DNA from 2 places in the Paenibacillus woosongensis genome. Region 1 is predicted to be linked to the other one. Evidence: a T-box and tRNA genes for the amino acid it is inferred to sense, from the RefSeq annotation. Region 1 holds a T-box; the other holds one or more tRNA genes.
The links. The T-box of region 1 lies ahead of QNH46_RS18515 (valine--tRNA ligase). A T-box ahead of a tRNA ligase gene usually reads a tRNA of that ligase, here a tRNA-Val.

Region 1 (3,414 bases):
ATCCCGGAGAGCGGGAACGGCATTCCCGATGTCCTCGATGAAGTCCTGTTCGGTTCGACGTTTATGAAGGGAGTTATGCCATCGACCGGGCTGGCCTCGCACAAAATTCATAATGACAATTGGAGCGCGTTTCCGGTGACGAATATTGACGCCGAGAACAGCATGAACCGTCAGGCTCAGCCGCCTTCCACGAATGCGACCTATGCGGTAGCTCGCAACCTGGCGCATCTGGCTCGCCTGATCAAGCCGTATAAAGAAGCAGAAGCCGCAGAGATGTGGGGGATTGCCAAGGAGGCCTGGGCACGGGCCTCAGCAAATCCGAACGTTCTCTATACCTCGCAAACGCCGGATGCTCCGGGCGGCGGGGATTATGATGACATTCGCACAAGCGATGACCGGTATGCGGCGGCCGCAGAGCTATACTTGACGGCCTATGCGCTCGGCGACAGCAATGCATCGTCCTACAAAGCAGCGTTAACTTCGTCACCACATTACCGCGAGGTGTCCCAGTTCGACTGGCAGTCTACTGCTACAACAGGAACGCTGTCCATACTGTCGGCCCAGAACGATCTGCCAGCCTCCGATCTTCAGGCCATGAAGACGAATGTGCTGAACCAGGCGAACGATACACTGGCGACGCTAAATGGGGAAGGGTACCCTGTGCTGCTGCCGGGGAACAAAGGTTATGACTGGGGCTCCAACTCCGCCATTGCCAATAAAATGATAATGCTCGGGTACGCCTACGATCTTAGCCAGAACCTGAGTTATTTAAAAGCGATGAACCGGGCGATGGATTATTTCATGGGCAATAATGCAATGAGACTATCCTATATTACGGGATACGGCCAATACTTCGAGACTGATACGCATGACCGCTGGGCCTGGGGCAAGTACCAAAGCGGTGTGCCGTATCCGAAGGGCTGGCTGTCTGGCGGGCCGAACAATACGGTGATCAACGATTCGGCGACACCGACGGGAATGCCTGCAGCCAAATCGTATGCGCCGAAGAATACGGCTCCTGATGCTTGGGTGTCCAAAGAGAATACGATCAACTGGAATGCGCCGCTGGTATGGATTTCCAAATACATTCAAGACCATAGAGAACCTTTAGGCGGAGGCGCGAACGAGAATCCAAACCCTGACCCGGGCCCAAATCCTGATCCGGGACCTGGACCAAATCCGAACCCGGGACCTAGCGGAGATTTGGCCGTTCAGTACAAAGCCGGAGATACGAATGCAGCCGACAACCAGTTCAAGCCTCATTTCAATATCGTGAACAAGGGGGCTGCGGCTGTGCCTTTAAGCGAGCTGAGTCTGCGATATTATTTCACAGCTGACGGCAATGACCAGCTGCAATACAATTGTGACTGGGCCATGGTAGGCTGCTCCAACGTGAACGGGGCTTTCGTGAAAATGAATCCGGGCAAAGCGAACGCCGATACCTACCTGGAAATCACATTTAAAGCCGCAGCGGGTTCGCTGCAGCCCGGCGGGCAGACGGGGGATATCCAGACGCGCAATCACGCGAGCAACTGGGCGAACCTCAACGAGAGCAATGACTATTCTTTTGATCCAACCAAGACCGCGTATGCAAATTGGGAACGCGTCACCTTGTACCATAACGGTACACTGGTGTTCGGAAACGAGCCTTGATCGCCGGCTTGTTCTCGCAGCCATTCAGACCAAATATTGACTCCCCGTTAATTTCACGCTATGATAATATGGATTAACTTAAAAAAACCGTGTGAAAAGACATGGAACGGGAAGAGTAGGCAGTGAGCCCTTCAGAGAGCGGGATTGCAGCGCTGGAAGATTCCGCAGGATGCAGCTGGCCGAAGTCACCCGGGAGTCGCTTGTTTGAGCAGCTATGCAGTTTGTAGTCGTTAGAACGGGCCGGTAGCAGCCGTTATCTGTATGAGTGTTGCGAGTTTCTCGGCGATTCCGCGAGTGTAGCGGTTTCGGGCTGGGCCAACCCGCAAAACAAAGGTGGTACCGCGAAAGTAAAGCCTTTCGTCCTTTGAGACGAGGGGCTTTTTGTATTTTTTGAGCAAGACTATCCTGATTACGCTAAGGCAATGCTGAATTGTAACGGAGGTTGAAATTATGTCAGAGATCCAAGAGCATTCGTCGGCAAACAACATGCCGACAACGTATGATCCCAAGGCTGCAGAACAGAAATGGTATCGCTACTGGATGGAGGGCGGCTTCTTTAAGGCGGGCCAAGTACCGGAAGCCAAGCCGTACACGATCGTCATTCCCCCGCCAAACGTAACGGGCATGCTTCATATCGGGCATGCGCTGGACTTTACGCTGCAGGATATCCTGATCCGCACGAAGCGGATGCAGGGGTATGATGCTTTATGGCTGCCGGGCTCCGACCATGCTGGAATAGCGACGCAGACGAGAGTGGAGCAGACGCTCCGGGCAGAGGGAATTTCCCGCTATGATCTCGGCCGCGAGAAATTTCTTGAGAAGGTATGGGAATGGAAAGAGCATTATGCGGATACGATTCGAGAACAATGGGCGAAGATGGGCTTCTCGCTGGACTATTCCCGCGAGCGGTTTACTCTGGATGAGGGGCTGTCCAAGGCGGTGCGCGAGGTATTCGTCAAGCTCTATGAAAAGGGCCTGATCTATCGCGGTAAATATATTATTAACTGGGATCCTGCAGCCCGCACGGCCCTCTCGGATATTGAAGTGGAATATAAAGAAGTCAACGGTCATTTGTACCACCTGCAGTATCCGCTTAAGGATGGTAGTGGATTCATTACAGTAGCTACGACAAGACCGGAGACGATGCTTGGGGATACGGCTGTGGCTGTTCATCCTGAGGATGAGCGGTACCGTCATCTAATCGGCCAGCCGCTCGTGCTGCCCATTGTAAATCGTGAAATTCCGATTATTGCCGACGAATATGTCGATAAAGAATTCGGCAGCGGAGCGGTGAAAATTACGCCTGCCCATGACCCGAATGACTTCGAGGTAGGACTGCGTCATGATTTGCCGCAAATTACCGTCATGGATGAGAGCGGCAAGATGAATGAGGCGGCCGGCAAATACCAGGGGATGGACCGCAGCGAGTGCCGGAAGGCCATCGTGGCCGATCTCAAGGAATCCGGCGTTCTCGTACGGATCGAGGATCATGTTCACCAGGTCGGCCACAGCGAGCGTTCTGGCGCTGTAGTCGAGCCTTATTTATCGACGCAATGGTTCGTTAAAATGAAGCCTCTGGCGGAAGCGGCGATCGCTGCCCAAAAATCAGGCAAAGGCGTTCATTTCGTGCCGGAGCGGTTCGAGAAAATTTATCTGCACTGGATCGAAAATGTGCGCGACTGGTGCATCTCCCGCCAGTTGTGGTGGGGCCACCGTATTCCGGCTTGGTATTGCGAATCCTGTGGCGAGCTGCATGTCGCT
Region 2 (3,414 bases), 630 kb from region 1:
AGTGATTGATTCTGCTGAGCCAGACGATCCAAATCAAACACCGTCTGCGACCGGTCAATCCGCTGGAGCGTATTCATCAATCTTTCCGATTTCACAGGCTTGAGCAAATAATCCAGCGCATTCAGCTCAAAGGCTTTTACTGCATAAGCCTCGTATCCTGTTACAAACACGATTTTTAAATCAGGTTTGATTTGTAAAATCTCCTCTGCCAGCTGAATCCCATCCACATCGGGCAGCTGGGTATCAAGAAAAAGCAGGTCGACCGGCTGATTAATGATTTCTTTCCTGCCTGCTGCCGGATCTGTAAACTTCCCCACAATTTCAATCCCGGGAATCTGCTGCAGCTGTTGTTCCAAATAGTCCAGTGCAATTCTATCATCATCCAGAAGAATAACTTTCATCGCGCTCTCCCTACATGTGTAATAACATCTGTAACAATCTAACAATTCCAAATAAATACTATAGACCATGAATCTATACAATCTCTGAACAAATTGTCACTTTACTGGAAGAAATATCGGCAAGATATGGAAGATCCTGCAGTGTAGGGAGGTTTTTTGTCGAATTTTACCTATGATAATTTTACTGCTGCTCTTTGCTTTTCAGCAATAGGGAATTGAGATAATCAAGCTTTTGATCATGCGGAATGGGTTTACCATTAACTTACCGAGAAGGACGATCGATTTACAGATTTGGAACGAGAGGGCAGTAGCGTTGAAGGGGAAAGCAACGAATTACGTAAGTAATGCAAGAGAAATAGCTGGTTAGGAGGAGAAGGAGCACCCCCAATTATGAGAATGCCCCCATCTTATTACGGCCCGTTTGGCCTGAAGTAAACATATCCTTTATACGTAACTTCATGGTAGCCGGAACCATCATTACTAATAATGGTGTAATAGGTGCTATTCATTTGAAGTGTTCCTGAGAAACGCCCAGCAGGAAAGTAAGTAATGTAAAAATACGAAGATGGAGGGATAGAGCTGTCTCCGCCCTTATCGAAGTGGATTAGTCTAACGATTTCTACATATTTTGGAGACGTGTCATAGAAGTCGTTTGGCGCTGCTGCTGAGGCTGGCAGCACAGAAATAATTGAAATTAAAAGTGCTAATGTAAATGTTAATAGTGATTTTCGATTCATCAATTTTCACCTCCTTCCAATATTTAGTATAACAACAATAATAAAAATCACAATAAAAACAAATAAAGTAAAAAATAAATTATTCAGGAATAGTTTGGATTTCTTCTTAAGGCTCGGATGGAGAGATAGAGAGGATTGAGAGAATGAAGAAAAAAGAAAAAGCCCTTGATACACAAGGGCTTTCGGCTATGATCTGTAGTGGGCTCGAACCACTGACCCCCACCCTGTCAAGATGGTGCTCTCCCAGCTGAGCTAACAGATCAGAATTCAATTAGTGAAGACAAGAAATATCATACCAGGTTAAGTGAACTCTGTCAAACCTTTTTTTAAATATAATTAGAGAGTTCACAGATAGGCGCCTTCTGGCGTATAAAGGGGGCAGATGCAGACGAAAATGAAGTTAGCAGGCACAAAGCCATAGTCAAAGTCAAAGCACCAAGGAACATGACAGAAAGGATGAACAATGTGCAGCACAACAAGCTAACGACAGCAGCACAATTCCCCCGTAAAGCTATTTGCAAAATCGTTCTCGCCGTCGGCGCCGCCAGCCTTCTGCTTCTGGGCAGCGGATGCGGACTGGAGCCGAATAAAGAGACGATGCAGCGGCAGCAGCAGCTTCCTTCCTGGTTCGGCCAATCCGTACGCGACAAGGTATACGGCAAATCCGTACGGGAGCACGTCTACTCGAAAGAGGTCATCACGCCCCCGTGAGAAGGGTTTAACTCAGTCATCCTCCCATTTCCGGGAATACCCCTTTTTGATAGTGTAAAACATGGGAACGATAAGTATAACGGATATTAGTACTGCTGCGACAATTGTCAACGTAACCATGGCGTAGTGACTCCTTCCGGGATAGATGTTCAATAGAAGATAGTTACTTTACAACTATACACGAAAAGCTATTTTTTGTATAATGATGCAGTTTGCAGAGTAATGAAGCAACATGGGAGGGGTATCAATGGCTGCTGCTGTAATTATAGCCGTTAATTCGGAAGAGCAATTGGAGAAATGTTTGAACATTCGCAAGGAAGTTTTCGTAGAGGAGCAGAAGGTGCCGATCGATCTGGAAATCGATGAATATGATGTGATCAGCCCGGACGCCGTTCATGTGCTGATCGAAATGGAAGGCACGGCTGCGGCAACGGGAAGAATTACGTACTATAAAGATAACAGCGCCAAAATGCAGCGGATTGCGGTTCGGAAGCCGTTCCGTTCGCAAGGCGTAGGCAAAATATTGCTGCTCGCCATGGAAGAGCGGGCCAGAGAGCTGGGACTGACGAAGTCCGTCCTTGATGCGCAATGCCAAGCCGAGGGCTTCTACGCGAAGCTCGGTTATGAGACGGTCTCGACGGAACCGTTTTATGACGCAGGCATATTGCATGTACGCATGGAAAAGCCGTTATAAGCATCACCCCTCATATAAATGGCCGGAGCAGGCAACACTATAGGCATCCCTGCTGGGAATCTCAGTAGATTAAGGAGATGTGATGAAGGATGGCTGTTGACAGCAGAGAGACTTTTATCGCGGTTCAAAGAAACGGGGACGGCAACCTGACCCGGTTCAAAACCTCCAGTGGCCGTATATTAGATTACGAGGATGCGCTGCGTGAGGTAAATGCTGGTGCCATTTCGGGCGTGAACATTTTTAAGGGAAAAGACGGCGAGATGTATATCCGCGGCGATGCGGACGGAGATCCAACCAACAATTTGGACGCGCTGCCCACATTCGAATAGAAAATGCACAGAAGCCGCCTTGGGAAGGATCCCCAAGGCGGCTTTGTCGTATCGCGAGAAGCTATCCCTATAACTGATAGATTTCATGCTGACGAAGGAAATCCATCTCGAGCGTCTGGCCGATATAGCTCTCCATTTCATCGCCATAGTGCATCAGCGAGATTTTCGCCCGGATGTCCGCAGGCAAGGTCAGAAGCTCTGCCAAAGTGGTGTGAACCTGACCCGGTCCTGTCAACTGCACTTCATGCAGAATTTTGCGGCAGCCGCGCCGATATACAAGCTCCTTCAGCAGTTCGGGCTGAAAGATCATATCCGCACTGTAAAAAATTTCACCGTTCAAGTATAAGGAGTAGCTGTTCTTCCCAGGAATATGAGGGGTGCGAATGATTTCAAGCGTGAGGCCTGGCGCTAGCTCCGAGGTTTGCCCCTCGCGAAGGAGATGGACGTGAAAGGCGTCCTCCAGCTTTTCGATGCCGTCCTGGCCCAGCCCGCCTTTCAGCGTGTTCTCCCATAGCGGCTCTGCCAGCGCCTCGGGAACGTAA

Region 2: it encodes a tRNA-Val, which carries the amino acid that the T-box ahead of QNH46_RS18515 (valine--tRNA ligase) is inferred to sense. The anticodon was not compared.

The regions. Positions count from the first base shown of each region.
Region 1 is NZ_CP126084.1:4,043,381-4,046,794, reverse strand. It holds gene QNH46_RS18520 (glycoside hydrolase family 9 protein) at 1-1,653, shown strand, start outside; T-box leader at 1,747-2,021, shown strand; gene QNH46_RS18515 (valine--tRNA ligase) at 2,104-3,414, shown strand, end outside.
Region 2 is NZ_CP126084.1:3,416,041-3,419,454, reverse strand. It holds gene QNH46_RS15765 (response regulator) at 1-401, opposite strand, end outside; gene QNH46_RS15760 (hypothetical protein) at 812-1,138, opposite strand; tRNA gene QNH46_RS15755 (tRNA-Val) at 1,328-1,400, opposite strand; gene QNH46_RS15750 (hypothetical protein) at 1,595-1,849, shown strand; gene QNH46_RS15745 (GNAT family N-acetyltransferase) at 2,097-2,543, shown strand; gene QNH46_RS15740 (DUF3892 domain-containing protein) at 2,633-2,872, shown strand; gene QNH46_RS15735 (MBL fold metallo-hydrolase) at 2,940-3,414, opposite strand, start outside.